DNA from 3 places in the Paracoccus sp. J55 genome. Region 3 is predicted to be linked to each of the others. Evidence: riboswitches for the same ligand, from Rfam matches in the RefSeq annotation. Region 3 holds a riboswitch; each other region holds the start of a gene.

The links. A riboswitch is a leader RNA that binds a small molecule or an ion and turns the genes downstream of it on or off. The one in region 3 is predicted to bind cobalamin.
Region 1: linked by a shared signal. The riboswitch ahead of nrdH (glutaredoxin-like protein NrdH) and the one ahead of PARJ55_RS0105505 (TonB-dependent siderophore receptor) in region 3 are both predicted to bind cobalamin.
Region 2: linked by a shared signal. The riboswitch ahead of PARJ55_RS0117445 (ABC transporter substrate-binding protein) and the one ahead of PARJ55_RS0105505 (TonB-dependent siderophore receptor) in region 3 are both predicted to bind cobalamin.

The regions. Positions count from the first base shown of each region.
Region 1 is NZ_AZVA01000036.1:28,421-38,847, reverse strand. It holds gene PARJ55_RS0118160 (bile acid:sodium symporter family protein) at 1-572, shown strand, start outside; gene nrdF (class 1b ribonucleoside-diphosphate reductase subunit beta) at 569-1,540, opposite strand; gene nrdE (class 1b ribonucleoside-diphosphate reductase subunit alpha) at 1,604-3,730, opposite strand; gene nrdI (class Ib ribonucleoside-diphosphate reductase assembly flavoprotein NrdI) at 3,712-4,140, opposite strand; gene nrdH (glutaredoxin-like protein NrdH) at 4,151-4,372, opposite strand; cobalamin riboswitch at 4,463-4,652, opposite strand; gene PARJ55_RS22510 (TonB-dependent siderophore receptor) at 5,030-7,285, shown strand; gene PARJ55_RS0118130 (Fe2+-dependent dioxygenase) at 7,415-8,098, shown strand; gene PARJ55_RS0118125 (alpha-hydroxy acid oxidase) at 8,095-9,192, shown strand; gene PARJ55_RS0118120 (flagellar hook capping FlgD N-terminal domain-containing protein) at 9,509-10,177, opposite strand; gene PARJ55_RS23065 (flagellar hook-length control protein FliK) at 10,189-10,427, opposite strand, start outside.
Region 2 is NZ_AZVA01000033.1:14,931-25,357, forward strand. It holds gene PARJ55_RS0117410 (DUF2125 domain-containing protein) at 1-438, opposite strand, end outside; gene PARJ55_RS0117415 (gamma-glutamylcyclotransferase) at 531-1,085, shown strand; gene PARJ55_RS24870 (hypothetical protein) at 1,167-2,777, shown strand; gene PARJ55_RS0117425 (peptidoglycan -binding protein) at 2,767-4,158, shown strand; gene PARJ55_RS0117430 (pseudoazurin) at 4,311-4,736, opposite strand; gene PARJ55_RS0117435 (ABC transporter ATP-binding protein) at 4,747-5,508, opposite strand; gene PARJ55_RS0117440 (iron ABC transporter permease) at 5,505-6,554, opposite strand; gene PARJ55_RS0117445 (ABC transporter substrate-binding protein) at 6,551-7,564, opposite strand; cobalamin riboswitch at 7,712-7,904, opposite strand; gene PARJ55_RS0117450 (NYN domain-containing protein) at 8,053-8,607, opposite strand; gene folK (2-amino-4-hydroxy-6-hydroxymethyldihydropteridine diphosphokinase) at 8,620-9,213, shown strand; gene rpoZ (DNA-directed RNA polymerase subunit omega) at 9,283-9,639, shown strand; gene PARJ55_RS0117465 (bifunctional (p)ppGpp synthetase/guanosine-3',5'-bis(diphosphate) 3'-pyrophosphohydrolase) at 9,662-10,427, shown strand, end outside.
Region 3 is NZ_AZVA01000004.1:51,510-61,936, forward strand. It holds gene PARJ55_RS0105490 (HAMP domain-containing sensor histidine kinase) at 1-505, shown strand, start outside; tRNA gene PARJ55_RS0105495 (tRNA-Ser) at 630-717, shown strand; gene PARJ55_RS0105500 (hypothetical protein) at 1,116-1,313, opposite strand; cobalamin riboswitch at 1,846-2,060, shown strand; gene PARJ55_RS0105505 (TonB-dependent siderophore receptor) at 2,195-4,099, shown strand; gene PARJ55_RS0105510 (ABC transporter substrate-binding protein) at 4,093-4,944, shown strand; gene PARJ55_RS0105515 (iron ABC transporter permease) at 4,941-5,939, shown strand; gene PARJ55_RS0105520 (ABC transporter ATP-binding protein) at 5,942-6,697, shown strand; tRNA gene PARJ55_RS0105525 (tRNA-Glu) at 7,062-7,136, opposite strand; gene PARJ55_RS0105530 (multidrug effflux MFS transporter) at 7,230-8,444, opposite strand; gene PARJ55_RS0105535 (DUF1489 family protein) at 8,559-8,981, shown strand; tRNA gene PARJ55_RS0105540 (tRNA-Gly) at 9,010-9,083, opposite strand; gene PARJ55_RS0105545 (acyl-CoA synthetase) at 9,222-10,427, opposite strand, start outside.

The DNA of each region.
Region 1 (10,427 bases), on a different contig from region 3:
TCTGCGCGGCCTCGCTGTCGAACCTGGTGGGCGTGGTGCTGACGCCGCTGCTGGTCACGCATCTTCTGCATCAGGAGGGGGGCGGCGCCAGCCTCGACGCCATCGAGAAGATCGCCGTGCAGATCCTGCTGCCCTTCGTCGCCGGGCAATTGCTGCGGCGCTGGATCGGCGGCTTCGTCCAGCGCCACCGGCTGCTGACCATGGTGGTGGACCGGGGCTCGATCCTGCTGATCGTCTATTCCGCCTTCGGCGCCGGCACTGTCGCCGGCATCTGGTCGGCGATCCCGGTGCCGGGGCTGGTGCTGTGCTTCCTGGTCACCGCGCTGCTGCTGGCCTTGGCCATGGGGGGCATGGTCGGTGCCGGGCGGCTGTTCCGCCTGCCGCCCCAGGACCAGGCGGTGCTGTTCTTCTGCGGCTCGACCAAAAGCCTCGCCAGCGGGCTGCCCATCGCCACGGCGATCTTTCCGGCCGCGGCGGTGGGTGCGATCGTGCTGCCGGTGATGATCTATCACATGACGCAGCTGCTGGTCTGCTCGGCCATCGCGCAGCGGCTGGCGCGGAACCGACCCTAGAAATTCCAGTCCTCGTCCTCGGTCGCCACCGCCTTGCCGATGACATAGCTCGACCCCGAGCCGCTGAAGAAATCGTGGTTCTCGCTGTCCGGCGACAGGGCGGCCATGATCGCCGGGTTGACCTCGCAGGCCTGCGGCGGGAACAGCGCCTCATAGCCCAGGTTCTGCAAGGCCTTGTTGGCGTTGTAATGCAGGAAGGCCTTGACGTCCTCGGTCAGCCCGATGCCGTCGTAAAGCTCGGCGGTGTATTTCGCCTCGATGTCGTAGAGATCGAAGATCAGCGCGAAGGCGAAATCCTTCAGCGCCGCGCGCTCGGCCTCGCCCAGCCGCTCCAGACCGCGCTGGTATTTATAGCCGATGTAATAGCCATGCACCGCCTCGTCGCGGATGATCAGCCGGATCAGGTCGGCGGTATTGGTCAGCTTGGCGCGGCTCGACCAGTACATCGGCAGGTAGAAGCCGGAATAGAACAGGAAGCTTTCCAGGAACACGCTGGCGATCTTGCGCTTCAGCGGGTCCGAGCCGGCCTTGTATTCCTCCAGCACCAGCCGCGCCTTCTGCTGCAGATGCGGGTTTTCCTCGGCCCAGCGGAAGGCCGCGTCCACCTCGGGCGTCAGGCACAGCGTCGAGAAGATCGAGGAATAGCTGCGCGCATGCACCGCCTCCATGAAGGCGATGTTCGACAAGACCGCCTCTTCATGCGGGGTCAGCGCATCGGGCATCATCGCAGGCGCGCCCACGGTGTTCTGGATGGTGTCCAGAAGCGTCAGCCCGGTAAAGACCCGGATGGTCAGCTCGCGCTCCTCTGGCCGCAGCGTGGCCCAGCTCTGTACGTCGTTGGACAGCGGCACCTTCTCGGGCAGCCAGAAATTCACGGTCAGCCGGTTCCAGACCTCCAGGTCCTTCTCGTCCTCCAGCCGGTTCCAGTTGATCGCCCGCAAGGGCGTGCGCAGGGCATGATCCTTCATCCGAAGAACCTTTCTTTCTTGTCTAAATATCCCACGGGGGTCCGGGGGTGTGAAACCCCCGGCTCAAAGCGTGCAGGAGACGCAGCCCTGCACCTCGGTGCCTTCCAGCGCGGTCTGGCGCAGCCGGATGTAATAGATGGTCTTGATGCCCTTCTTCCAGGCATAGATCTGGGCGCGGTTGATGTCGCGCGTGGTGGCCTCGGCCGGGAAGAACAGCGTCAGAGACAGGCCCTGGTCGACATGTTCGGTCGCCGCCGCATAGGTGTCGATGATCGCCTCGGGACCGATCTCGTAGGCGTCGCGGTAATAGTCCAGGTTCTCGTTGGTCATGAAGGCCGCGGGATAGTAGACGCGGCCGATCTTGCCTTCCTTGCGGATCTCGATCCTGGCGACGATGGGGTGGATCGAGCTGGTCGAGTTGTTGATGTAGCTGATCGAGCCGGTGGGCGGCACCGCCTGCAGGTTGCGGTTGTAAAGCCCGTGCCGCATCACCGATTCCCGCAGCATGGCCCAATCCTCGCGCGTGGGCAGGGCGATGCCCTCGAAGACCCGGGCGACCTCGGGCAGCGAGGGCAGCCAGTCGCGCGTGACGTATTTGTCGAAGAACGAGCCGTCGGCATATTTCGACTTCTCGAAATCCTTGAACGTCCGGCCTTTTTCCTGGGCAAGCAGGTTCGAGGCGCGGATGGCGTGATAGGCGACGGCGGCGAAATAGACCGAGGTGAACTCGATCCCTTCGGGGCTGCCGTAATGGATGCGCTCGCGCGCCAGGAAGCCGTGCAGGTTCATCTGGCCCAGACCCACGGCATGGGCCTCGTCATTGCCGCGCCGGATCGAGGGCACGGCGTCGATGGCCGACATCTCCGACACCGCGGTCAGCGCCCGGATCGCCGCCTCGACGGTCGCGCCGAAATCCGGCCCGTCCATGGTCGCGGCGATGTTCAGCGAGCCGAGATTGCATGAGATATCAGTGCCCAAATGGGAATAGCTCAGATCTTCGTTGAACGTGCTCGCCTCGTTTACCTGCAGGATCTCGCTGCACAGGTTCGACATGCTGATGCGGCCGGCGACCGGGTTGGCGCGGTTCACCGTGTCCTCGAACATGATATAGGGATAGCCGCTCTCGAACTGGATCTCGGCCAGGGTCTGGAAGAAGGCGCGGGCATTGATCTTCTTCTTCCTGATGCGCTTGTCGTCGACCATCTCGGCATATTTCTCGGTGACGGAAATCTCCGAGAAGGGCAGGCCGTAGACCCGCTCCACATCATGGGGCGAGAACAGATACATGTCCTCGTTGCGCTTGGCGAGCTCGAAGGTCACGTCGGGGATCACCACGCCCAGGGACAGCGTCTTGATGCGGATCTTCTCGTCGGCATTCTCGCGCTTGGTGTCCAGGAAGCGCAGGATGTCGGGGTGATGCGCGTTCAGATAGACCGCGCCCGCGCCCTGCCGCGCGCCCAGCTGGTTGGCATAGCTGAAGCTGTCCTCCAGCAGCTTCATCACCGGGATAACGCCCGAGGACTGGTTCTCGATCCCCTTGATCGGTGCGCCGGCCTCTCGCAGGTTGGTCAGCATCAGCGCCACGCCGCCGCCGCGCTTCGAGAGCTGCAAGGCCGAGTTGATCGAGCGGCCGATGCTCTCCATGTTGTCTTCCAGCCGCAGCAGGAAGCACGAGATCAGCTCGCCACGGGACTTCTTGCCGGCATTGAGGAACGTGGGCGTCGCCGGCTGGAAGCGGCCCGAGAGCATCTCCTCCATGAAGCGCATGGCCAGCGCCTCGTCGCCGCGCGCCAGCGTCAGGGCGACCATGACCACCCGGTCCTCGTAGCGTTCCAGGTAACGCTGGCCGTCGCGGGTCTTCAGCGTATAGCTGGTGTAATACTTGAAGGCGCCCAGGAAGGTCGGGAAGCGGAACTTCCGCGCATAGGCAGCATCCCAGATCGCGCGCTGGAAATTGCGCGAATACTGGTCCAGCACCTCGGGCTCGTAATAGCCTTCGTCGACGAGATAGCGCAGCTTCTCGTCGAGATTGTGGAAGAACACGGTGTTCTGGTTGACATGCTGCAGGAAATATTGCCGCGCGGCCTTGCGATCCGCCTCGAAGCGGATGCGGCCCTCGCCGTCGTAAAGGTTCAGCATCGCGTTCAGCGCGTGATGGTCCAGCACGGCCTTTACGCCATTGTCAAGCATTCCGTCCCCCAGAATTTCTCAAGCCCCGCCCGGACGCGGGAAAGATCGTTGTCGTCGCCCGCCAGCTCGAATCGATACAGCACGGGGACGTCGCATTTAGCAGAAATGACCCTCGCCGACAGGGCGAAGGTGGCGCCGAAATTGCGGTTGCCGGCGCCGATCACGCCGCGCAGCAGCGCGCGGCGCCCGGGGTCGTTCAGGAAGCGGATGACCTGTTTCGGCACCGCGCCCCGCCCCGCGCCATCGGCATAGGTCGGGCAGATCAGCACATAGGGCCGGCCGGGCTCGGGCAGGATCTCGCACGGCGAGACCGGGATGCGGAGCGCCGGCAGCCCCAGCCGCGCCATGAAGCGCGCCGTGTTCCCCGAGCCCGAGGAATAATAGACCAGTTCGCCCCGGTGCCCGCCCATGGCCGCGCGTTCAGGACAGCCGGCCGATCATGTCGGGCCGGAAACCCGCCCAATGCGCCTCGCCGGCGACGACGACGGGCGCCTGGCGATAGCCGAGCGAGGTGACCAGTTCCATCGCCGCCTCATCCTCGGTCAGGTCGACCAGCTGATAGGGCAGGCCGCGCGCCTCGAGCGCCCGGGTCGTGGCGGTGCATTGCACGCAGGCGGGCTTGGAATAAACGGTGATGGTCATGCCTCTGCTCCTTCTTTCTGTCGGCAAGCAGGGGCCGCGCCCGATGACCGCGCCATCGGAACCGCTTCAGCCCCGCGCCCGCCGCACGGTTTCGTCCTTTCGCGCCATGGCAGGTCTTCTGACTCGCGGGTCCCGGCTTGGCTGGCCTTCCCGGGGCTGGCCCCAGTGGCATTCCAGCGTCGCTCTCCGCTTACAGCTGCGGGGGCAGTGCCGGCCTTGCACCGGCTTCCCTGTTGATCCCCGAGTCGCCCCGGAGGTAACCATGACCCCTGCAGTTAGCCACGCTCCGCCACGCAGGTCAATCCACATCTAGTGGGAAACTGCCCGCCCATTGGAACATCTGGTGGGCTTTCGAACGCCCGCGGGGCGGGCGCCACTTGCATCCCGGCCGAGAGTTGCGGCACCTTTTCCGACGGGAGAGCATCCGGATTGTTGAATCGCTGCAACAGTCGGGCCTGCCGATCCGGGATTTTACGCAGCGTCGTTTGACAATTTGCGACAATTAACCCTCTTGCATGGATCACGCGCGGCCAGGACAGGGGGCGACTGCTCCCCCTCCCGGCTCGTTTCACCGCAAGCCACTCTGCTGAGCCAGCACGTTCCTGTCGCCTCCATCCTCGCGGATGGCAGCGATTTCTTTTGTGCCGGGAGCAATCCATGAACAAGTCCCATCCGAAACCGCCGGTCACGGGGGGCGCAGCGCAATTGCTGCCGACCCTGGGCCTGCTGCCGGTGCTGGCCATCTCGGCCGGCGTGGCCGGCCCTGCACAGGCGCAGGACACCGTCACTCTGGACACGGTGGTCATCCGCCGCCAGCAGGGCAACGAGGCCGAGACAAGCTACAAGGTCACCGAAAGCACCTCGGACAAGGCCACCGCGCCGCTGCTCGACACCCCGCGCTCGGTCACCGTCGTCACCGCGCGCGAGATCGAGGAGCGCGGCCAGACCTCGGTCGCCGACGTGCTGCGCACCACGCCGGGCGTCACGCTGGGCGCGGGCGAGGGCGGCGTGCCGCAGGGCGTACGCCCCTATATCCGCGGCTTCGAGGCCAGCCAGGACCTGCTGATCGACGGCATGCGCAATGCCTCGCGCACGCAATACGAGGCCTTCAACCTGGAATCGATCGAGATCAACAAGGGGCCGGGCGGCGTCTATTCCGGCGCCGGTTCGACCGGCGGCACCATCAGCCTGAACAGCAAGACCCCGCAGCCGGGCGCCTTTGACCAGGTGGCGCTGTCCTACGGAACCGGCAACTATCTCCGCGGCACGCTGGATTCGAACCGCGAATTCGGCGCCCTCGGCCTGCGCCTGAACCTGATGGGGCAGCGCGCCGACGATCTGGGCGGGCGCGACGGTGTCGAGTCCAGGCGGTTCGGGGTGGCGCCGAGCTTCAGCTATCGGCTGACCGATGACAGCAAGATCACCGCCGGGCTCTATTACTACAAGGACGAGGATACGCCCGATTATGGCGTGCCGATGTCGAATGCCACCACGCCTGCCGAATGGCGGCGCGGCTCGGGCACCCGCATCGACCCGTTCCTGCCGGCCGATGTCGATCCCGATACCTTCTATGGCCTGCATGCGCGCGATTTCCGCGACGTGGAATCCGCCTCGGGCTACCTGAAGTTCGAGCACGCATTCTCGGACAGCCTGCGGCTGACCACGGCGCTGCGCAAGGCGCGCGACACCAATACCTATGTCGTGACCTCGCCGACCTCGGGCAGCGACGGGCTGGTGTCGCGCAGCTCCAAGGCTTCGGACCGGGTGAACGAGACCGTGTCGTTCAACGCCCAGCTTTCGGGCGAAGCGCAGGCCGGGGGCGTCGAGCACAGCTTTGCGGTCGGCGTGGACATCGCCAATTCCCGCGCCACCACCCGCCGGCTGACGGTGGTCAACCCCGATCCTATGCCGACCTCGCCCTACGAGAATCCGGATGCCGGCGCGCCCTGGGGCGGCAGCATCGAGCGCGGCGGCGATACCGGCTACAGCACCACCAAGTCGCGCGGCATCTACGCGCTGGACACCATCACGTTCACCCCGCAATGGGAGGCGACGGTGGGCCTGCGCTGGGACGATTACAGCGTCAACAGCGTCACCCACGCCACCGACGAGAATCCGCGCGAAAGCCATCGCAACGATTCCGACTTCCTGAACGGAATGCTGGGCGTGGTCTACAAGCCGGCGCCGAACGGCTCGGTCTACGCCTCGGTCAGCAGCTCTTCGAACCCGGCCGGCGAGGGCGCGGGCACCGGCGGCAGCAATGCCTCGGACGATCTGGACAGCCTCGATCCCGAGCGCAGCGTGAATTACGAGATCGGCACGAAATGGCTGGTGCTGAACGACCAGCTTCAGCTGAGCGCGGCGCTGTTCAGGACCGAGAAGGACAATGCCCGCGTCACCAACTCGCTGGGCGAGACCGAGAATATCGGCAAGACCACCGCCAAGGGCGTCGAGCTGGGCTTTGCCGGCCAGATAACCGAGCGCTGGGGCATCTGGGGCGGCTATGTCCATCAGGACGTCAAGCTGAAGGACGGCGGCTGGACCACCCCGCGCGGCGGCGGCGATCCCTATCCGAACCCCGGCACCGGCAGGCAGGTGGTGAAGATCCCGCGCAACAGCTTCTCGCTGTGGACGACCTATGACTACAGTCCGGAACTGATGCTGGGCGGCGGCGTGACCTATACGGGCAAGCGCATGGCCAGCTATTCGCAGAACGGCGATGCCGATGCCGGGCTGCCGTCGAGCTGGCGCACCGACCTGATGGCCGCCTACAAGCTGACCGAAGCGACGGCGCTGCAATTCAATGTCAACAACGTCTTCGACCGCCAGATCTATACCGACTCGCATAGCGGGCAATTCGCCAATATCGAGCCGGGGCGGAACTATGTGCTGACGCTGAAGCACGCGTTCTGAGGCATCAACCCGCAGGGGCGGCCTGTCGGTCGCCCTTGCCGCGGCTGGCGCCAAAATAACCGACAGAAACGCTTAACTTCTCGGGACGCCGGTTCTATCCTGCGCCTCGATGCACCGCAGGAGAATCCCATGCTCGTCACCATTCCGGACCTGCTGACGCCCGAAGAAGTCGCCTATATCCGGCAGGTGCTGGAGGGCACCGACTGGGTCGACGGCCGCAGCACCGCTGGCGACCAGGCGGCCAAGGTCAAGAAGAACCTGCAGGTGCCGGTGGACAGCCCGGTGGCGCGCGAGCTCAGCGGCATCGTCCTGCGGGCGCTGGGGCGCAGTCCGGTCTATTCCTCGGCCGCATTGCCCCTGCATGTGCTGCCGCCGATGTTCAACCGCTATGACGAGGGCATGACCTTCGGCGCCCATGTGGACGGCTCGATCCGCATGGTCCCCGGCACCGGCCAGCGCATCCGCACCGATGTCTCGACCACGGTTTTCCTGACCCCGCCCGAGGATTACGACGGCGGCGAACTGGTCGTGCACGACACCTATGGCGAGCATCGCGTCAAGCTGGCGGCGGGCCATGCCGTGATCTATCCCGCCACCTCGCTGCATTCGGTGACGGCGGTGACGCGCGGCTCGCGTTGGGCATCGTTCTTCTGGGCGCAATCGATGGTCAAGGACGACTGGCGGCGGCACATGCTCTATGACCTCGACCAGTCGATCATGCGCATCCGCGCGATGCTGCCCGACGACGATCCGGCGGTGACCGGCCTCACGGCGCATTATCACAACATGATCCGCCACTGGTCCGAGATTTGACGCAGGCCATTCCGCCCGACGTCGTGGCGCTGGAGGATTATCAGCGCCTGGCCGCAGCCATCCTGCCCGCGCCGGTGCGGGCCTATGTCGATGGCGCCGGCGCGGACGGGCTGACCGCCGCCGCCAATCTGGCCGCCTGGCAGGGGCTGAGGCTGCAGTCGCGCCTGCTTTGCGACATGCGGGACGCGCATACTGCCCTGCGGCTTTTCGGCCTGGACCTGCCGCATCCCTTCCTGCTGGCGCCGGTGGCCTTTCACGGCCTCGCCCATGCCGAGGCCGAACATGCGACCGCGCTTGGCGCCGCGGCGGCCGGCAGCCTGATGGTGGTCTCGACCCAATCCGGCCTCTCGCTCGAAGAGATCGCCGCCCGCGCGCAGGGGCCTTTGTGGTTCCAACTCTACATGCAGCCCGAGCCCACAGACACGCTGTCGCTGGTCCGCCGGGCCGAAGCGGCGGGCTATCGCGCGCTGGTCGTGACCGTGGACGCGCCGGTGAACGGCCTCCGCAACATGGAGACCCGTGCCGGATTCGCCCTGCCCGAGGGACTGCGCGCCGTCAACCTGGACGGCTTGCGCCCGCCGCATATCCGCAGCGAGCCGGGGCGGGCTGCGACCTTCCTTGGCCTGCTGGACCAGGCGCCACGTTGGGAGGATATCGGCTGGCTGAAGTCGCAGTCCCGGCTGCCGCTGCTGCTGAAGGGCGTCATGTCAGCGCATGACGCCGGTCGCGCGGTCGAGGCCGGGGTGGATGGCGTGATCGTCTCGAACCATGGCGGCCGGGCGCTCGACACGCTGCCCGCAACGGCCGAGGCGCTGCCCGTCGTGGTTCGGGAGGTGGCGGGCCGCATCCCGGTGCTCTGCGATGGCGGCATCCGGCGCGGCACCGATGCGCTGAAAGCCCTGGCATTCGGGGCTGCGGCAGTGCTGGTCGGAAGGCCGCAGATCCACGCCCTGGCGGTAGGGGGCGCGGCCGGGGTGGCGCATATGCTGACCATTCTTCGTGCGGAACTCGAGGTCGCCATGGCGCTGACCGGGCGCCGCCGCCTGGCCGAGATCGATGCATCCGTGCTCTGGCCCGCAGATGCCGGTCACTGATGCGCGGCGTTTGCGGTGATTCTGCCAGGCTGCCGATTGTTGGGCGGGCGAACTGCGTCGCCCCCGCCCTCTCGCGCGCGTGGTTAAGCCATAGTTGCGCGGCGGGCATCCCAGCTGCCTTTGAACCCTTGCGGTCGAGCAAGGAAGTGCGCCTTCAATCCTGCCTCTCCCCTTGCCTTGGCAGCAGTCCTTGCCGGACCGTATAGCCCTCCGACGTCGGTGAGCCGGGCAGCGGTCGGGCAAAATGACCACTGACGGGGCGCTCTTCCCCATACTGGCTGCGATCCCTCTGCCGCTATGGATCCCCGGTCCACGATCACGCACGCAGGGCGCTTATTTCCCCGACCATCGCCGACCCTCCACCGCTTAAGATCAACCTGGGACCGTTTCCGGTCATCTCGACACCCGTCACGCGGCTATAAGCCTCGATGTCCCGCGACGAGATGATTTCTCCGTTCCTGGTCGCCTCGATCCGGAAACTGTAGAATCCCGAAGGCAGCAAGGCACCATTCGTCCGCTTGCCCAGCCAATCGATCTCACCCGAGCCGGGTCCGATATTTTCCCGCAGGACTTCATTGCCGTTTTCATCAAGCGTAACGAGAGTCGCGCTGTCCGCATCAGCAACGCCGTCTATCGTCAACGTCAGGGGTTGTTGATCGAACCAGACGGGGCGGCTGGTCCGAACTTCGCGGCCGATCCAGCTCGACAGCTGACCAAGTTCGCCGCCGCCGCCACCCTGCAAAAGCTGCAGCAGCAACTGGTTGGTTTGTACCTGCTGCTCGACTCCCGAAAACGTTGCAAGCTGCACGGCAAATTCCGTTCCCTCCATTGGGTTTAACGGATCCTGATGCTTGATCTGAGTGGTCAGCATTTTCAGGAATGTCTCGAACTGGCTCGTTGAAGAGCTGTTCTGGGCACTTGTGGAACCTGCTTGCCGGCGGGTGTCAATGCCGCTGATCGCTGAATAATCGTATATGCTGGTCAATGTCGTGTTTCCTAAACTCGGAGATCGATTCTGTGATCGGAGGATTTGCCTGCCTGCTTCATTTCCACGACCGGATCAGCCTCCCTTCCGGAGGGCGGACGGTCTTGAAGATTGAAAACCTTGGCGGCATTGCTACCATCGGCAGTATCGCCATCTTCCGAAAAGCAAACGTCTGCGCCCTCCAAACCCGCTTCTCGCAGCTCTTTCGCCAGTATGTCCGCATGCCGCCTCAGCAGGTCGAAGGTTTCCG
Region 2 (10,427 bases), on a different contig from region 3:
CAGGGCCCGGGCCAGTTCGGCATCCTCGACCGTCAGCCGTCCGGCCGCGACCCCGGCCGAGGCCATGCCCAGGCCGTTCAGCGGTTGCAGCCGCAGCCGGGCCGAGGCGTCGGCAAGGCCCAGCTCCAGCGGGCCCGATCCGGGGTCCAGCGTGGCGCGGGGCGGCAGGTCCAGCCGCAGCTCGGTCGGGCGCAGTGGGTTCAGCCACAGCTCGGCCCGGGGCAGGGCGACCTTGCCGGCCTCCGTCTGCAATTCCAGCGCCGCCGCCTGCACCCCGATCCGTCGCGGGTCGCGCAATTCCCGCACCGCGCCGAGTTCCAGCATCGGCTGTCCGGCGGCGATCCGGCGCAGCTCCTGCGCCATCAGGCTTTCGCTGCCCAGCCAAAGCCCGCCCAGAATCAGGGCAAGCACGATCAGCAGGGCTGGCAGTCGGCGCATCCTATCCTCGCGTCTGTCATGGCGTCTTGGAACGCCGGTCCTGCTGTCCTAAGTTTTTCCTGACCGAATGATCTAGGGCACCGGGGTAAAGAATGGGTGAACGGCCGCAACATTGGGTCTTTGCCTATGGTTCGCTGATGTGGGACCCGGGCTTTCGCGTGGCCGAGATGGTCTCGGCCCGGCTCGACGGCTATGCCCGCAGCTTCTGCCTGCGCTCGGTCGTCTATCGCGGCACCGTCGAGGCGCCGGGGCTGGTCCTGGGCCTCGATGCCGAGCCGGGGGCGCACTGCCTTGGCCTGGCGCTGCGCGTCGCCGAGCCGGACTGGGACGAGACGCTGGCCGGCCTGCGCGCGCGCGAGCTGACCACCAACGCCTATGCCGAGCTGTGGCTGCCGCTGGCGCTGGAGGACGGCCGCCGGGTCGAGGCGGTCACCTATGTGATCCGCCGCGACCACGACCAATATGCCGGCGCCATCGACCTGCAGGAACAGGCCCGGATCATCGCCCGGGCGCAGGGCGGGCGCGGGCCGAACGCCGATTACCTGTTCAACACCGCCCGCCACCTTGAGCAGATGGGCATCGAGGACCTGGCCATGGCCGAACTGGCGCGGCAGGTGCGCGGCCTGCTGTCGCCCGGGCCGGAATAGAGGCGATCCGCCGCTGCGACGGCGCTTGGCAGGCGCCGGTCCCGCCTCTACAGTCGGGCCGAAAGCAGCAAGGGGGTCGTCTTGTCCCGAACCGACGCCGAACCGCCCGAGGGGCCGCCCGCCGCGCCCGAAGGCCGCCGTTCCCGCGCCGCCCGTCTGGCGGCGACGCGCGGCACGGGGCCCGGCGGGGCCGGCCCGGCGCCGCCGCAATTCTCGCAGCCGGTGCGGCAGATCGTGCTGATGCTGATCGTGCTGGCGCTGGTCGTGGCCGGGGCCTGGTTCGCCTACGGCCGGATCTTGTCGATCTTTCACTCGAACGAATATCTGAACGGGCTGATCCTAGCCGTCTTCGTGATGGGCGTGCTGGGTTGTTTCTGGCAGGTGGCCGAACTGGTCAAATCCGTCAGCTGGATCGAGCGTTTCGCCGCCCGCCGCCGCCATGCCGCCGAAAAGGGCCTGGGCGCGACCGAGCCCGAGGGGCCGGACGACGCGCCGCGGCTGCTGGCGCCGCTGGCCGCGCTTCTGGGCCAGCGCGGGCCGGCGGGCGGGGCCATCTCGACCGAATCGTCGCGCTCGATCCTGGAATCGGTGGCGACGCGGATCGACGAGGCGCGCGACATCACCCGCTATCTGGCGAATCTGCTGATCTTCCTGGGACTTCTGGGCACGTTCTATGGGCTGGCCACCACGGTTCCGGCCGTGGTCGACACCATCCGCGCGCTGGCCCCCCAGGATGGCGAGACCGGGCTCGAGGTGTTCAACAAGCTGATGACCGGGCTGGAATCGCAGCTGGGCGGCATGGCCACGGCCTTTTCCAGCTCGCTGCTGGGGCTGGCGGGCTCGCTGGTCGTCGGGCTGCTGGAGCTTTTCGCCGCCCATGGCCAGAACCGCTTCTATCGCGAGCTCGAGGAATGGATGTCGGGATTCACCCGCATCGGCCTCGGCGGCGCCGAGGGGCAGGGGCTGGGCGAGGCGGCGCTGGCCGGCTTCATCGAGCGGGTCGAGGCGCAGCTGGCCGGGCTGCAGGAGTTCTATGCCGGGCGCGATGTCCTGCGCGACGAGGAAGCCGCCGCCGCCGACCAGCGTTCGCTGGCGCTGGCGCAGGGCGTGGAAAGGCTGGCCGGGCTGCTCGGCTCGGACCGCGACCAGCTGGGGGCCGCGCTGAGCGCCGAGCGCGAGGCCACGGCGCAGGCGCTTGCCGGAGTCGAGCGGGCAATCGCCGGGCTGGCCGAGCCGCGCCACGATCCGGCGCTTGCGGCGGCGCTGGAACGGGTCGCCGAGGGCCAGGCCCGGCTTGCGGCCCTGGCCGAGACGCCGCAGCCGTCCTTCGACGGCGCCGCTTTGGCCGAGGCGCTGGAACGGCTGGCCGAAGGGCAGGCCCGGCTGGTCGCGCTGGCCGAGGCACCGGCGCCCGCGCTGGACGGCCCGCGGCTGGTCCGGGCGCTGGAGCGGCTGGCCGAGGGACAGGACCGCATCCTCGATCTTGGCGCGCAGCGGCCGGGTCAGGCCCATGCCGCGATTTCGGGCGACGATCCCGAGGCGCGAATGCGGCTGCGCTCGATCGACGTGCAACTGGGCCGGCTGGTCGAGGAAGCCGCCAGCGGCCGCGACGGGCTGATCTCGGAGCTGCGCGAGGACATGGCGGCGCTGACCCGGGCGATCCGCAACCTGGAGCGCGGCGATGGGACTTAGCCGGGGCAGCGGCAACCGCTTTTCGGCGACGATCTGGCCGGGCTTCGTCGATGCGATGACCGCGCTTCTGATGGTCATGATGTTCGTGCTGACCATCTTCCTGCTGGTGCAATCGGTGCTGCGCGACCAGATCACCACCCAGGACAGCGAGCTCGACCAGCTCGGCCGGCAGGTGGCGCAGCTGTCGGACGCGCTGTCCAGCTCGCAGGCCCGCGCCGCCACGCTGGACCGCGACCTGACGGCCGAGCGCGAGCGGCTGCGCCGTTCCGAGCAGGCGGTGGCCGCCGCCCGGGCCGAGATCGACGCCCAGACCGAGGCGGCGCGGCTGGCCGCCGCCCGGCGCGAGGCGCTGGAGGCGCTGGTCGGCGACCTGCGCCGCCGCAATGCCGAGACCCGGCAGCAGCTGGACGAGACCGAAGCCGCCCGCCTGGCCGACGCCGCCGCCGCCGAGGCGCTGCGCGAGCGGCTGGCGAGATCCGACGCCGAGCTCGACGCCGCCACGCTGGAGCTCGAGGCAGCGCGCAAACAGGCCGAGGAGACGCTGACCCTGCTTGCCGCCGCCGAGGCGGCCAAGAAGGAGCTGGGCGAGCAGGCCGAGGCCCAGGCCAGCGAGGCCGAGAAGCAGGCCGGGCTGCTGGCGCTGGCGCGGCAGAAGATTTCCGAGCAGGAGGCGCTTTCCGCCGAGGACCAGCGCCGCGTCGCGCTGCTCAACCGGCAGGTGGCGCAGCTCAACGACCAGCTGGGCAGCCTGCGCGCGGTGCTGGACGCCGCGGGCGAGGAACGCCGCGAGGCCGACCTGCGCGCCGAGGATCTGGGCCGGCAGCTCAACGTCGCCCTGCTGCGCGCCGCCGAAGAGGAGCGCAAGCGCCGCGCGCTGGAGGAGGAGGCGCGCAGCAAGGCCGAGGCCGAGGCCCGGGATCTGGCGCGCTATCGCTCGGAATTCTTCGGCCGGCTGTCGCAGATCCTGGAAGGGCGCGAGGGCGTGCGCGTCGTGGGCGACCGCTTCGTGTTTTCCTCGGAAGTGCTGTTCGCGCCGGGCGAGGCGACGCTGTCGCCCGGCGGCCGAGAGCAGATCGCGCGGGTCGCCGACATGCTGAAGCAGATCTCGGGCGATATCCCGCCGGAGATCGACTGGATGATCCGCGTCGACGGCCATACCGACGACCAGCCGCTGTCCGGGCTGGGGCGCTATCGCGACAATTGGGAACTGAGCCAGGCGCGGGCGCTGGCCGTGGTGCGCTACATGGTGGACCAGCTGGGCTTTCCGGCCACCCGCCTTGCCCCGGCCGGCTTTGCCGATACCCGGCCGGTGGCGGCGGGCGACACGGCCCAGGCCCGGGCCCAGAACCGCCGCATCGAGCTGAAGCTAACCGAACGCTAGGACGCGCGGCATCGCGCAAGCCGCATGGGACGGCAGTCCCGGCAGGTCCGCCGACGGGATCGCCAAGGCCCCTTGCCGCCGCAGAACCGGGGACAGCGGGGCCCCCTTTGCAATCGGAGGCCCGGCGCCGGGGCCGCGGCGCTCCGGCCGGCTCAGTCCGGGGAACCGTGACGGGCGAGGATCTCCTCGAAGCGCGTTCTGGCGCGGGCCGGGACGGCGGCGGGGATCTCGGGCGCGGCCGCCTCGCCGACCCGGATCAGCATGACCATGCCCATGGCGTAATGCGGGCTGCATTTGATGCCGTAGATGCCGGGCACGGTCAGCGTGACCTCGAATTCCTTGTTGAGGCCGCTCTTGAAGGGCTCGGCCCCGGCGGGGATCATCTCGTCGATGGTCGCGGCGTTATGGCCGGGCTGGGTCGGCAGGAAGCGGACCGTGTCGCCGGGCGCGACCACCAGATGGTCCGGCTCGTAGACCATCGGGCCGGTTTCGTTGCGGTTCAGCATCCTGACCTCGTGGATCTCGGCGAGGGCAGGGGCGGCGGTCAGCAGGAGCAGGGCGAGGCTGCGGGAAACCATGGGCGTCCTTTCAGGTGATCGAGAAGGTCAGGATGTCCGGCCCGCCGGCCGGATCGGGCACCCGCCGGACGCGGATGCCGAAGACGCGCGCGACCAGATCGGGCCGCAGCACCTCGGGGGGCGGGCCGCAGGCGACCAGCCGGCCGCCGTCCAGCATCGCGACGCGGTCGCAGCCCATGGCCTGGTTGAGGTCGTGCAGCGCGATGACGGTGGTGATGGGCAGCTGCCGGATGAAGCCCAGGATCGCCAGCTGGTGGTGGATGTCCAGATGGTTGGTCGGCTCGTCGAGCAGCAGCAGTCCCGGCTCCTGCGCCAGGGCGCGGGCGATGTGCAGCCGCTGGCGCTCGCCGCCCGACAGGGTGGCCCAGCTGCGATCCGCCAGCGCGCTCATTTCCACCGCGTCGAGCGCGCGGGCGACCTGCCGCTCGTCCCGCTCGCTCCAGGGTGCGAGCGCCGAGAGCCAGGGGGTGCGGCCCAGCTCGACGGCGGCGCGGGCGGTCAGGCGTTCGGCGGTGTCGGCCTGCTGCTCGACCAGCGCGATGCGCTGCGCGATCCCGCGACGCGACAGCCGGGCAAGAGGCTGACCCTCAAGCCGGATGGCGCCCCGGTCCGGGCGGACCAGCCCGGCCAGCAGCCGCAGCAGCGTCGACTTGCCCGAACCGTTCGGCCCGACCAGCGCCAGCGTCTCGCCGGGCGTCACCTCCAGCGAGACGTCGCGGATGATCTCGCGCCCGCGCAGGGCGAGGGACAGGGATTGCGCCGAAAGCCTCATCGCATCTGGCCCCGGCTGCGGATCAGGATCAGCGCGAAGGCCGGGGCGCCGATCAGTGCGGTGACGACGCCGATGGGCAGGACCTGGCCCCTGATGATGACGCGCGACAGGATGTCGGCGCCGATCAGGAAGACCGCGCCGATCAGCGCCGCGGCCGGGATCAGCCGGCCGTGGCGGACGCCGACCAGGAAGCGCGCCGCATGCGGGATCACCAGCCCGACGAAGCCGATCGAGCCCAGGATCGACACCATGACCGCCGTCACCAGCGCCGCGGCCAGGATCAGCACCGCCCGGACCCGCCGCACCGGCACGCCCAGCGAGGCGGCGCTGTCGGCCCCGAAGGCGAAGGCGTCCAGCCCGCGCGCATGCAGCTGGCAGATCAGCCAGCCCATGACGGCGACCGGCACGGCCAGCTGCACCTCGGGCCAGCGCACGCCGCTGAGATTGCCCATCAGCCAGAACATGATGCCGCGCGCCTGGTCGGCATTCGCCGATTTCGCGATGACGAAGGCGGTCAGGGCGTTGAAGAGCTGCGAGCCGGCGATGCCCGCCAGCACGATCTGCGCCGCGCCGCCGCGTCCGGCGTCGGCGCCGGCGGCCCGGGCCAGCGCCGCCACCAGCCCGAAGGCGATCAGCGCCCCCATGAAGGCGCCGAGCGACATCGAGAGCAGCCCCGCCCCGAGCCCGGCGATGGTCACCGCCACCGCCCCGGTCGAGGCCCCGGCCGAGATGCCGAGGATATAGGGATCGGCCAGGGCGTTGCGCAGCAGCGCCTGCAGCACCACGCCCGAGACGGCCAGCCCCGCGCCGCAGGCGGCGGCGACCAGCGCGCGGGGCACGCGATAGCTCCAGACGATGCCCTGATCCAGCGGGTCGAGCGCATGGCCCGCCTGCCACAGCCGGTTGGCCAGCACCTTCAGCACCAGATCCGGGGCGATGCGGGTCTCGCCGATCATCGCCCCGGCCAGCACCGCCGCCGCCAGCACCGCCAGCGCCAGAAGCGCGGCGACAAGCGCCCTGCGCGGTCCGGCCGCGGCCGGCGTCATTGCGGCAGGCCGTAGGATTTCAGCGCCGCCGCCAGCTCTTCCAGCCCGTCGATCACCCGGATCGTCGCGTCCATGGCGCCGGCATCCATGACGACGATGCGGCCGGCCTTCACCGCGTCCATCTGGCTGGCCACCGGGTCAGATTTCAGGAAGGCGAGCTTCTTCTCGACGTCGTCGGCCTCGAAGCGGCGGCGGTCCATCCGGGCCACCACGATCACCGTGGGATTGGCCCTGGCGATGGTCTCCCAGCCGACGGTCGGCCATTCCTCGTCCGATTCCACGATGTTCCGCAATCCCAGCGTCTCCATCATGTAGCCCGGCGCACCCTTGCGGCCGGCGACATAGGGATCGATGTCCATCTCGGCCGAGGAGAACCAGAACACCGCCGATCCGTCCTTGAGCCCCAGCGCCCTGGCCTCGGCCTCGGCCGTCTCCTCGCGCGCCTTCAGGTCTGCGACCAGCGCGGCGCCCCGGTCCTGCACGTCGAAGATCGCCGCCAGTTCCTCGATGCCCTGGTAGAGGCTCGCGGTCGAGAACATCGCCAGCCGCGTGCCGTCAAGCCCGACCGTGTTGTCCTTGCCGACGCAATCGGCCGGCATGACATAGGTCGGGATGCCGAGCTCGTGGAACTGCTCGCGGGTGGCGACGATGCCCTGCGGGCCGACATGCCATTCATATTGCACCGCGACCAGCCCCGGCTTCTTGGCCACCACGCTTTCGAAGCTGGGATCGTTGTCGGCCAGCCGTGCGACCTTGGCGTCGATGTCCCGGAACTGCGGCAGCACCTCGCTGAACCAGACCGAGGTGCCGGCGACCTTGTCGCCGAGGCCGAGCGCGTAAAGCACCTCGGTCGCGGCCTGGCCGACGCTTACCGCCGAGGCCGGCGCGGCGTCGAATTCCAGCGTCTGGCCGCAGTTCTCGACCGTCAGCGGATAGCCGGTCGCGCCGGCATGGGCGGCGAATGCGGCAAGGGACAGGGAAAGGCCGATCAGGCCCGAACGCAGGAACATGCTCCGTCTCCATCTGGTTGGGACCAGGGGCCGGAGGCGGCGCAACGTTGGGCTTGGCGGACCGCGTCCTGCCCGCAAGGCGGGGCAGGCGGCATGGGACCGCGTCTGGCTGTCGTCATCTCACCCTCCCCGGACAACCCCGCCCGGTGTGAACGTCAAGGCGCCGGCAGGTCTCCTGACTGGCGGGTCTCTGCCTGTCCTGGCCTTCCCGGGTCGAGGACCCAGTGACGTGATCGGACGCGGCTCGCCGCCTACAGTTGCGGGGGCAGTTCCGGTTGGCGCAGGGATGCGCCGCGGATTCCCTCTTGGCCCTTTCGGGACCGGCAAGGGGGCGTATCGCCGAAACGCGGCCGCCTGGCAAGCCGGATATGGCCAAGCCTGTCAGGAAGCGGTGGATGATCGGGGAAAGAAAGACCCTTGGCCCGCCGCGGCGGGGGAAGGGAAAGGCGCCGGCCCGCCGGGACGGGGTCTTCGGCGGCGCCGGGGGTTCAGGCGTCCTGCTGCGGGGCGCTTTCGCGGGGCGGGCGACCGATGATGTCGCGCAGCGCGTCCAGTTCGATGAAATTGTCGGCCTGGCGGCGCAACTCGTCGGCGATCATCGGCGGCTGGCTGCGCATGGTCGAGACCACCGAGACCCGCACGCCCTGGCGCTGCAGCGCCTCGACCAGCGGCCGGAAATCGCCGTCGCCCGAGAACAGCACCGCATGGTCCAGCCGCGGCGCCAGCTCCATGGCGTTGATGACCAGCTCGACATCCATGTTGCCCTTGACCTTGCGGCGGCCCAGAGCGTCGGTATATTCACGCGCGGGTTTCGTCACCATGGAATAGCCGTTGTAATGCAGCCAGTCGACCAGCGGACGGATCGGTGAGTAATCCTCGTTCTCCAGCAGGGCCGTATAGTAATAGGCGCGGATCAGCTTGCCGCGCCGCTCGAATTCCTGCCGCAAGAGCTTGTAGTCGATATCGAAGCCAAGCGCCTTCGCGGCAGCATAAAGATTCGACCCGTCGATGAACAACGCCAGCCGATCATCCTTGTAAAACACGATTCCCCCAAGATGTCTCTTTACCAAAGTCAGAAGGCGAACTTAGTCCTGGTGGCGCTGGGTGCAAACCTGCCTAGTTCGGCAGGTATCCCATCGGACAGCTTGCGTTTCGCGCTGGATAAGCTTTTGAAATTACCTGCGGTTGTGCCGCTTGCCGTCAGCCGATTCTGGTCCACCCCGGCGGTGCCGGCCGGTTCCGGTCCCGATTATGTGAACGCTGCGGTTTCACTTTCCTGCGCGCTGCCGCCCGATCAACTCCTGCGCGAGCTGCACGCGATCGAGGCGGCGCTGGGACGCCGCCGCGACGGGCCGCGCTGGCAGGCGCGGGGGCTGGACCTGGACCTGCTGGCGCATGGCGATCTGGTGCTGCCCGACGCGGATGCGCAGGACCGTTGGCGCAGCCTGCCGCCCGAGGAACAGCCGCGCCACACGCCCGAGCAGCTGATCCTGCCGCATCCGCGGCTGCAGGACCGCGGCTTCGTGCTGGCGCCCCTGGCCGAGATCGCGCCCGGCTGGGTGCATCCGCGCCTTGGGCTCAGCGTGGCGCAGATGCTGGCGGCGCTGCCGCCCGAGGCCATGGCCGGGATGCGGCCGGCAAGTGCTTGACATTTCCGTTTCGCGCACCCAAATATCCGGCTTCGCCCTGCACCCCGATTCCAGCTGATAAGGTGACCGATGGCCCGCGTTACAGTCGAAGATTGCGTCGACAAGGTTCCGAACCGTTTTGACCTGGTGATGCTGGCGGCCCATCGCGCGCGTGAAATCGCGGCGGGGAGCCCGCTGACCGTCGACCGCGACAATGACAAGAATCCCGTGGTCTCGCTGCGCGAGATCGCCGACGAGACCCAGCCCGTGGACGAACTGCGCGAGCGCATGATCGAGGCCCAGCAGACCCAGATCGAGGTCGACGAGCCCGAGGAGGACGCGATGGCGCTGCTTCTGGGCGCCGAGATCGACCGTCCGAAGCCCGCCGACGAGGAATCCGAGGAGCGCATGCTGCGCATGATGCTGGAAGCGCAAGGCAGGAACTGAGTCCAAAGGTCTTCGGCTGAACATGATCGACGTCGAAGACCTCATCGCGCTTATCCGCAATTACAACCCGCGCACCAATGCCGAGCTGATCCGCGACGCCTACGAATACGGGCGTCGCATGCATGAGGGGCAGTTCCGCCATTCGGGCGAGCCCTATTTCACCCATCCCGTCGCGGTCGCCGCCATCCTGACCGAGATGCGGCTGGACGATGCCACCATCGTCACCGCCCTGCTGCACGACACGATCGAGGACACGCGTTCGACCTGGGCCGAGGTGGCGCAGATCTTCGGGCGCGAGATCGCCGATCTGGTCGATGGGGTCACCAAGCTGACCAATCTGCAGCTTTCGGGCGCGCATTCCAAGCAGGCCGAGAATTTCCGCAAGCTTTTCATGGCCATGTCGCGCGATCTTCGCGTGATCCTGGTCAAGCTGGCCGACCGTCTGCACAACATGCGGACCATCAAGTCCATGCGCCCGGAAAAGCAGCTGCAGAAGGCGCGCGAGACCATGGACATCTATGCGCCGCTGGCCGGCCGCATGGGCATGCAATGGATGCGCGAGGAGCTTGAGGACCTGGCCTTCAAGGTCATCAACCCCGAGGCGCGCAACTCGATCATCCGCCGCTTTGTCAGCCTGCAGCGCGAATCCGGCGACGTGATTCCCAAGATCACCGCCGACATCCGCGCCGAGCTTGAACGCGAGGGGATCGAGGCCGATGTCTACGGCCGCGCCAAGCGGCCCTTCAGCATCTGGCGCAAGATGCAGGAAAAGCAGCTTTCCTTCTCGC
Region 3 (10,427 bases):
TCTGCGCCGTGCCCGCAGTTCGGCCGCGCCGCGCCTGCTGGGCCAGCATACTCCGGTCGTCCCGGTGATCCGGGACATCCTGCTGGTGCTGGGCGGCCCGATCCGCGAGGCGGGCTTGCAGGTCGAGATCCGGGCCGAAGCGGACCCCGCCTTCGCCGGCGAGCGGCAGGATCTTGAGGAGATGATCGGCAACCTGGTCGAGAACGCGGTGAAATGGGCCTCGCGCCGGGTCCGCATCACCGCCCTTTCCGAGGGCGAGCGGCTGCGCCTGCTGATCGAGGATGACGGGCCCGGCATGTCGGATGCGGATCACGCGCGGGCCCTGACCCGCGGCGCCCGTCTGGACGAGGCCGGCCCGCCCGGCAGCGGGCTCGGCCTAGCCATCGTCGCCGACCTTGCGGCGTTGCACGGCGGCAGGCTGGCGCTTGAGCGTTCGGCCCTGGGCGGGCTTTGCGCGGCCCTGTGCCTGCCGGGCATTCCGGCTTTGCCGAAGGGGGCGCGCTAGCACGCCGCATCCGGGCCGACGCGCAGGCTTGACTTCCGGTTTCATGTCGGGTCTGTGAACGTCGCAAGCGGCAAGCCGTTGCCATGCCTTGCCCGGCAGGAGCGCCGGCCTGGGGGCTTGATGCGGATGGATGGCCGAGTGGTTTAAGGCACTGGTCTTGAAAACCAGCGAATCGAAAGGTTCCGTGGGTTCGAATCCCACTCCATCCGCCACAATCAATTGATATTTATAAGAAAAATCGCTATCAAGCGGCATACCCGCCATCATGCCCGCCTTTATCTCTGCGGTTGGCTGCTGCCGAGTGCGGTCGTGAGTGATGCGGATGCGCCACGCGCTGGAATGGATCAGAGCTAGCCCCTGCCCCGCCCGCGATCTGTCGCAGGGCCGTGAGCGCACCAGGACGGTTGCCCGTGCCGGCTGCTTTCGATCTGCCCGGCTGCGATCCAGTTCATCACCGTGCGGCGCGTCACGCCCATCCCCACCTTCAGCCAGCGAATCTGACCGACGCCGCCGATCCGGCCTGCCGTGCCGAGATGGACGGGGCCGGGTGCACGACCCCGAAACGCCAAAGGCAGCCCGGAGGCTGCCTTGCAGCGTCGGTGGCGACGCTTCACTCGGCCGCGAAGCTGGTGGCGAACTGTCCGCACCAGTCGTTCGACTTGACGACCGGCCAATAGCCCCTGGTATCCGCATCCTTCTGGGTGACCGGCGGGTTGGCGCGGCACAGGCCGGAATCCGAAAGCGTGCTGGCGGAGTTGGCGACGTGATCCTCATAGAACGCGCAGGCGTTGCAAGCGGTCTTTGCCATGTTTGTTTCTCCTGGCTGGCTGGCTGGCTGGCTGGGTCCTGTGGTGGCTGGCTGGCTTTCCGCTGGCTGGCGACCTTGAGCCGGATATAGAGAGGGATTCGCGGAAGGTCAATAAATAATCTAGCAAAAACATATAGTTGACAGAATTCCTCGGTGACATTTTCCTGATGCGAACTGTCGGGTTCGGATTTTGCGTCCCGTGGAAAACGCTCAGGAATGGACGGCGCGCCCGTGCCATCCGCGGCCGGCGCCCCGGCCGCGCCCTCCGGCGGTGGCGAGGTTCTCGGGCCGGCGCGGAACCCGCGGCGGCTTCCCGATTCCGGCCCCCTTTTCCGGCAGGCGGCGCCTTCCCGCGCCGCAGGCGGGCGGGTTCCGCCGGTTCCATCCCGCAGCAGGCAGAGGGGCACCGATCCCTCCGGCACCAAAGCGTCCTTGCCCCCGCGGCGCGCTTCAGCGGCCGGTTCCACCCGGCGGATTGTCGCGGCCGCGCGGCGGCACCGGATTGGCGCTTGACAGCCCGCGGCGCCCTGCGGCAATGCAAGGCCGCTACGGTTCCGGCGCCATGCCGGATGAAAAGGGAACACCGGTGCGCCCGCCGGCCGCAAGACGGCCAGGGCAAGGCCGGGGCTGCCCCCGCAACTGTATGCGGTGAGCGAAGGCCGCAGGCGCCACTGGGCAACCCCCGGGAAGGCCGGCCCGAGCAACGATCCGCAAGCCAGGAGACCTGCCGCAGCGATCACCCATTTCCGGCGCGGGGCGCGCCCGGGAAGCGGCCGTTCCGCAGAGGTGACAGTCGCCGTCCCGCGGCCGGGCTGTCGGGCCTGTCCGCAGGGCAGTTCTGCAAATCGCGGGGCCGGGCCCCGTGCTGGAAAGGCTTTGGAATGTTCAGAACCCCGGTCTCCCTGCTGGCCGCCGCCGCCCTGCTCCTTCCGGCCGCCGCCACGGGCCAGGAGAGCCAGGCGCCCGTCATGCTCGACCCCGTGATCCTGTCGGGCGGCCTGTCGCCGGTCGCCGAAAGCGCCTATGGCCGCGCCCACAGCATCCTGACCGCCGGGGATCTGCAAGAGCGCGGCTTCGTCACCGTCCAGGACGCGCTGCGCGACCTGCCCGGCCTGGCCGTGACCTCGACCGGCGAGACCCTGACCAAGGTCCGCATCCGCGGCGGCGAAGCCAATCACGTGCTGGTGCTGATCGACGGGGTCGAGGCCAATGCCCCCGGCAGCGGCGACTATGTGTTCGGCGGCCTGCTGACCGAGGATGTCGAGCGCATCGAGGTGCTGCGCGGCCCGCAATCGACGATCTACGGCGCCAATGCCGCCGCCGGGGTGATCGCGATCACCACCCGCCGCGCCTCGGCCCCGGGGCTGAGCTATGGCGGTGGGGTCGAGATCGGCGGTCAGGGCACCCGCGCCGCCAGCGCCCATCTTCGCGCCATGGGCGCGCGCGGCCAGATCAGCCTCTCGGCCGCGACGCGCCATACCGATGGCGAGGACGCCTCGCGCACGCCGGGCGGCGATACCGAGTTCAACGAGCGCGACAGCCTGACCCTCGGCGGCTCCTACGACATCAGCGAGGCGGTGACCGCCGGCTTCACCCTGCGGCGCAGCTGGCAGGAATACGGCTATGACGAATCGGTGTCCTTCGTCGCCTCGCCCGACGAATACCTGCGGGACGAGCCATGGACCGCCGACCGGGACGAGACTTACGGCTCGCTCTGGCTCGAAGCCGAGGCGCTGGGGGGTCGGCTGCTGAACCGCTTCGCCCTTTCGGGCAGCAACCAGGCCACCGCGCATTTCTACGACGGCCGGCCGGACTACGACGACGCCTCGCGGCTGCGGGATCTCAGATATACCGGCACATGGGCGCTTGATGGCGGCGATGCCCGCAACTCGGCGCAGAAGCTGAACGTCGCGCTGCAGAAGAAACGAGATATCTACGAGGCCTCCTTCGCACCGGGCGGCCGGTATGAGCGTGATACGAGATCGGCCGCGCTGGAATATCAGGGCCGGTTCGACAACGGGATCGGCATCCAGGCCGGCCTGCGGCGCGATTTCAACGAGGATTTCCGCAACGCCACCACCTGGAACATCGCCGGCGCGTGGCAAATGCCCGACCGCGACCTGCGCCTGCGCGCGGCCGCCGGCAAGGCCATCGTCAACCCCACCATGTTCGAGCTTTACGGCTATACGCCCGGCACCTATCGCGGCAACCCGGACCTCTCGCCCGAGACCAGCCGCGGCTATGAGATCGGCGCCGATCTGGGCTTTGCCGGCGGAAGGGGCCAGTTGGGAGCCACGCTGTTCACCAGCAAGGTCGAGGACATGATCGCCGGGGCCGGGGAAACCTCGACCAACATCGCCGGCACCAGCACCCGCAAGGGGTTCGAGCTGGAACTGGATCTGCAGGCAAGCGACCGGCTGCGCTTCGGCGCGAACTATACCTATGCCGATGCGCAGACCGCGGAAGGCGAGCCCATCGCCGGCCAGCCCCGCCACCTGCTGGGGCTGCGTGCCACGGCCGGCTTCGCGCAGGGCCGCGGCTCGGTCACCGCCGATCTGCGCTATGTCGCGGGCAACTACGGCACGGAATGGTTCCGCAACTGGACCCCGCCCACCACCGAACTGCCGGATTACGTGACCGTGAACCTGGCCGCCGGCTATGACCTGACCGGAAATGTCCGGCTGACCGGCCGGGTGGTGAACCTGTTCGACAGGGACTATTCCGAGGCCTGGGGCTATTACGGCCAGGGCCGCACCCTCTATGCCGGGGTGACGGCGCAATGGTAGGGCGGCTCGGCCTTGCCGCCTGCCTGCTGGCCGGCCTGGCCCTGCCCGGCTTCCTGCAGCCCGCCGCGGCCGATCCGCCGCGCCGGGTGCTGTCGATGAACCTCTGCACCGACCAGCTGGCCATGCTGCTGGCGGCGCCGGGGCAACTGGTCTCGGTCTCGTATCTGGCGCGGGATCCGACCGCCTCGGCCATGGCCGAGGAGGCCGCGCGCCTGCCCGTCAATCACGGCCTGGCCGAAGAGATCGTCCTGATGCGGCCCGATCTGGTGCTGGCCGGCGGCTGGACCGCATCGGGGACGATCCGGCTGTTGCAGCGGCTGGACGTCCCGGTCGAGGTCTTCCCGGTCGAGACCGACATTGCCGGCATCCGCGCCAATATCCGCCGCATGGGCGAGGTGCTGGGCCGCGAGGCGGCGGCCGAGGCGCTGCTGGCGCGTTTCGACGCCGATCTGGCGCGGCTGGCCGATGCCCCGCCCGCCCCCCGCCCGCGCGCCGCGCTTTACGCGGTGAACGGCTACAGCTCTGGCTCGGCCACCCTGGCCGGTCAGATCGTGGCGCTGGCCGGCTTCGACAATGTCGCGGACGAGCTGGGCCTGCCCGCGGGCGGGGTGCTGGCGCTGGAAACCCTGCTGCTTTCCGACCCCGACCTGCTGGTCGAGGGCCGCCGCTACCCGGGCCACGCCCGCGGGCAGGAGGTGCTGGACCACCCGGCGCTGAAGGCGCTGACCGCCGACAGGCCCGCCGAGGTCATGGCCGATCCCGACTGGGTCTGCGGCACCCCCTTCATCCTGCGCGCCGTGGCCCAGCTGCGCGCCGCGCGCCTGGCCCTGCGAGAGGCGCGATGAGCGGGCCGCGCTATCCGCTGCTGATCGCCGCGCTTTCGGCGCTGGTGGCAGTGCTGTTTCTGGCATCGCTGCTGACCGGCCCGGCCGGGATCGGCGTGGGCCGGAGCCTCGCCGCGCTGTTCGGCGGGGGCGACGGGACGCTTGCCCTGATCATGCGCGAGCTGCGGCTGCCCCGCGCCATTCTCGGCCTGCTGGTCGGCGCGGCGCTGGGAATGTCGGGCGCGGTGCTGCAGGGCTTCTTGCGCAACCCGCTGGCCGAGCCGGGGCTGATCGGCACCAGCGCCTCGGCGGCGCTGGGGGCGGTGCTGGCGATCCAGACCGGGCTGTCGGCGGCCTTTCCGCTGGGCCTGCCGCTGGCGGCGCTGGCGGGCGCGGCGCTGTCGGTGCTGCTGGTGCTGGCGCTGGCCGGGCCGCGCGGCGGCACGCTGGCGCTGATCCTGGCCGGCATCGCCATCTCGGCGCTGGCCGGTGCCGGGACCTCGCTGGTGCTGAACCTGTCGCCCAATCCCTTCGCCGCCAACGAGATCGTGTTCTGGATGATGGGCTCGCTGGCGGATCGCTCGATGCTGCATGTCTGGATCGCGGCGCCGTTCATGGGCTTGGGCTTCGCGGTGCTCTGGCCCACGCGCGGGGCGCTTCAGGCGCTGACGCTGGGCGAGGATGCGGCGGCCTCCAGCGGCGTGCATCTGGGGCGGCTGCGGCTGATGCTGGTCGCGGGCATCGCCGCGCTGATCGGCAGCGCCACGGCGGTCGCGGGCACCGTGGGCTTCGTCGGGTTGGTGGTGCCGCATGTGCTGCGCCGCGCCGTCGGCGCCAGCCCGGCGCGGCTGGTCCCCGCCGCGGCGCTGGGGGGCGCGGCCACGGTGCTGGCCGCCGACATCGCCGTGCGGCTGATTGCCCCGGGCCGCGACCTGAAGCTTGGGGTGCTGACGGCGCTGGTCGGCGCGCCCTTCTTCCTGCACCTGATCCTGAAAACCCGGCGCGAGGGGCTGTGACCATGCTGGAGCTGCGCGCCCTGTCCCTGCACCGCGCCGGCCGTCCGGTGCTGGACGGCATCGACCTGCGCCTTGGCGGCGGCGAGTTCGTCGGCCTGCTGGGTCCGAACGGTGCCGGCAAGACCACGCTCTTGCGCGCGGCGCTGGGGCTCTTGCCGGCGCGGGGCCACAGCTCGCTGGCCGCGCTGCCGGTGCGCGAGCGCGCCCGCGCCGCCGCCTATATGCCGCAGGGCCGCGAGATCGCCTGGCCGATGCCGGTCGAGGCGCTGGTGGCGCTTGGCCGCATCGCCCATCCGCATTCCGCAGGCAGCGCCGACCGCGCCGCCATCGAACGCGCCATCGCCGCGCTGCATCTGGACCCGCTGCGCCACCGCCGCGCCACCGAGCTGTCGGGGGGCGAGCAGGCCCGCACGCTGATCGCCCGCGCGCTGGCACAGGAAACACCGCTGCTGATCGCCGATGAACCGATCGCCGGGCTGGACCCGGCGGCGCAGATCGAGGTGATGCGGCTGTTTCGCCGGCTTGCCGACCAGGGCCATGCCGTCCTGGCCTCACTGCACGACCTGGGGCTGGCGGCGCGGCATTGCACGCGGCTGGTCATGCTGGACCAGGGCAAGATCGCCGCCGACGGCCCGCCCGGGACGGTGCTGACGGCGGAAAACCTCGCCCGCGTCTTCGGCATCACCGCCCATCTGGCGCAGGGCCCCGGCGGCATCCTGTTCCAGCCGCTCGGCACCATTCCGTCAGAGGCACGGTGACCGGCATGTTGCCCGCCCATCCGGGTCGGCCGGCATATCAACCGCAGGACCGCCAGGCTTGGCTTGCAGAAGCGCGCGCCGTGCCATTCCGCCATCCCCTTCCGGCCGGCAGAATGGCGGCCCTCGCCCGACCGCGACGCTGCGGCGGCTGAAGGACCGCAGCGCCAAGACAGATGCGCAGGCATGTCCGCGCTGACGAGTCGCGCAACCTCCCTGCCGACCGGATGCTGCTCATCGCGCAGAGGCCATAGCGCCGGCGTGGTCTCGGGGAAGGAAACCGGCACGAAGCAGCCCCATCCGTCCGACGGGCCGGGACAAAGGACGTCTTGCAAGATCCGCCGGGGGAAGGAAGAGTTCGTGAAAATGGCAGCCCGTAGGGGAGTCGAACCCCTCTTTTCAGGTTGAAAACCTGACGTCCTAACCGATAGACGAACGGGCCATGCCGGCAAGCCCGCTCTTAAGCCAGGCCCGCCTCCGCTGCAAGGGGCCGGGCGCATTCCGCTGTGGGTAACTCGCCCGGGCTCGCCCTGCCTCAGGCCTCGCGCACCAGGCGCATCAGCAGCAGCGCCAGGCCCGAGCAGACCAGCGTCGCCAGCACGATGGGCCGCGCCGTGCCGTCGTAAAGCAGCCCCACGGGCGCCGCGATCAGCACCGCCCCCAGGGTCGAGACCGCCCCCACGACCGAGGCGGCCATTCCCGCCACATGGCCCATCCGCTGCAGCGCCAGCGCGTTCAGATTGCCGAAGGTCACCCCGGCCATGAAGAACACGCTGACCGCCCAGAAGAAGAAGGCCGGGAACCGCAGCGCCTCGGGCAGCAGGTCGCAGAAGACCAGCAGCGTCATCACCCCGGAGACCACCACCTGCATGCCATAGGCCATGCGCACGATGCGCCGCATGCCCAGCCGCACCACATAGCGCGCGTTCAGCACCGTGCCGGTGCCCGACAGCAGCGCCATGGCCGCGAACCACAGCGGAAAGGACTCGCCCTTGCCATAGGTGTCGACGAACAGCTGCTGGGCCGAACTCAGCAGCGCGAACATCTGCCCGAAGCCCAGCGTCATCACCACCGTCACCAGCTGCACCTGGCCATTGACCAGCACCTCGCGCGCCGCGCCGCCCAGGCTGCCCGGGTTCAGCGGCCGGCGCGCGGTCTCGGCCAGGGTCTCGGGGCGGCGCAGGTTCAGCCACAGGCTGCCGATCAGCGCCAGCACCACGAAGGAGCCGAAGACCCCGCGCCAGCCGACGAAATGGATCACCACCGCGCCGATCGAGGGCGCCACCGCCGGCACCAGGATGAAGATCATCATCACGAAGCTGGTGATCCGCGCCATCTCGCGGCCCTGATACAGGTCGCGCACCATCGCCAGCGCCACGATGCGCGGCGCGGCGGCGCCGAGGCCCTGCACGAAACGCGCCGCCAGCAGCATGTCGAGCGAATCGGCGAAGATCGCCGCCACGGCGGCGGCCGCGTAAAGCGCGAAGCCGGCGGTGATCACCGGCTTGCGGCCCAGCGTGTCCGAAAGCGGCCCGCTGACCAGAAGGCCCAACCCCATGCCCCCGACAAAGGCGGTCAGCACCAGCTGGGCGCGGTTGACATTGCCGGGGGTCAGGGCTGCGGCGATCTCGGGCAGCGCAGGCAGCATCGCGTCGATCGAAAAGGCGATGACGGCAAAGATCAGCGCCAGCATGGCGATGAATTCCGGCAGGGGCTGCCTGGGTATCGGTCGAGCGGCGGGATCGGGCATGGTGGCTTCCACGTCAGGGCACCCCCCGGGGCGTAACGCCGCAGGCCCGGGGGTGCAAGCCCCCGGCCCCGGACGCCCGGTTGCGCCCGCCGGCAGCCGGGCTATATCTGGCGCATGACCGCATCCCTGAACCTGATGAAACTCTGCGTCGGCTGCGACGACCCGGCCGAGCTGGCCGCCTGGCAGAAGCACCGCTTCCAGGGCGGCCCGGCGCGCCATGTCACCCGCATGTGGCCCAAGCGCGCGGCCGAGATCCTGGACGGCGGCTCGATCTACTGGGTGTTCAAGGGCGTGATGCAGGCCCGCCAGCGCATCCTGGACCTGCAGGAGGTGCAGGGCGAGGATGGCATCCGCCGTTGCGCGCTGATCCTCGATCCGGTTCTGGTGCGCGTGGCCGCCGTGCCGCGCCGTCCCTTCCAGGGCTGGCGCTACCTGCCCGGCACCGAGGCGCCGCCAGACCTTCCCGCAAGCCGCGAGGCCGAGCCGGACCTGCCGCCCGACATCGCCCGCGCCCTGGCCGACATGGGCCTGCGCTGAACCGGAATCGCGGCGTTTCGGGGAAAGCTGGAGCGGGTGAAGGGAATCGAACCCTCGTCTTCAGCTTGGGAAGCTGCGGCTCTACCATTGAGCTACACCCGCGGGCCCGGATTGCTTACTGTCTCGCGCCCGCCGCCGCAAGGCCAATTTGCGCCGGCGGCTCTTCCTCGGCCGAAGAGCGCGGGGCCGGGACCGGCCAGCCCGGGCCCCGGCCTTTCCGACAGCCGCAGGGCGGCGGCGTCAGCCAAGCGCCCGCGCCCGCTCGCGCAGCAGGAACTTCTGGATCTTGCCGGTCGAGGTCTTGGGCAGCTCGCCGAACACCACCGTCCTCGGGGCCTTGAAATGCGCCATGTTCTGACGGCAGAAGGCGATCAGATCGGCCTCGGCCAGCACGCGTCCCGGCTTCAGCGCCACGAAGGCGCAGGGGGTCTCGCCCCATTTTTCGTCCGGTCGGGCGACCACGGCGGCCTCCATCACGTCGGGATGCTTGTAGAGCACGTCCTCGACCTCGATCGAGGAGATGTTCTCGCCGCCCGAGATGATGATGTCCTTGGAGCGGTCCTTGAGCTCGACATAGCCGTCCGGATGCATCACCCCCAGATCGCCCGAGGCGAACCAGCCGCCGCGAAAGCTCCTTTCCGTGGCCGAGGGGTTCTTCAGGTAGCCCTTCATCACATTGTTGCCGCGCATGAAGATCTCGCCCATGGTCCGCCCGTCGGCGGGGACCGGCTCCAGCGTCGCGGGATCGGCGACCATCAGCCCGCCAAGCGCCTGGTTCTTCACGCCCTGGCGCGATTTCAGCCGCGCCCGCTCCTCGGCGGGGCGGGCGTCCCATTCCCCCTTCCAGGCGCAGACCACCGAGGGGCCGTAGGTCTCGGTCAGGCCGTAGACATGGGTGACCGAGATGCCCATGGCCTCCATCGCCGCGATCACCGCGGCGGGCGGCGCGGCGCCGGCGGTCATCACCTTGATCTCGTGGTCGAAGTCCTTCAACTCGTCCGGGGCGTTCGCCAGCATGTTCAGCACGATCGGCGCGCCGCAGAAATGCGTCACCTTCTCGTCGCGGATCAGCCGCCAGATCGGCTCGGCCCGGACGGCGCGCAGGCAGATGCAGACCCCGGCATTGGCGGCGATGCTCCAGGGAAAGCACCAGCCGTTGCAGTGGAACATCGGCAGCGTCCACAGGTAGCGCGCATGGTGCGGCATGCCCCAGGACACGATGTTGGCCATGGCGTTCAGCGCCGCGCCGCGATGGTGATAGACCACGCCCTTGGGATCGCCCGTCGTGCCCGAGGTATAGTTCAGCGAGATGGCGTCCCATTCGTCCTCCGGCATCTGCCAGTCGTATTCCGGATCGCCCTCGGCCAGCAGCTCGTCATAGGTCAGGCTGCCGACCCGGTATCCGCCCGCGAAGGACGGGTCGAGGATGTCGACGACCAGGATCTC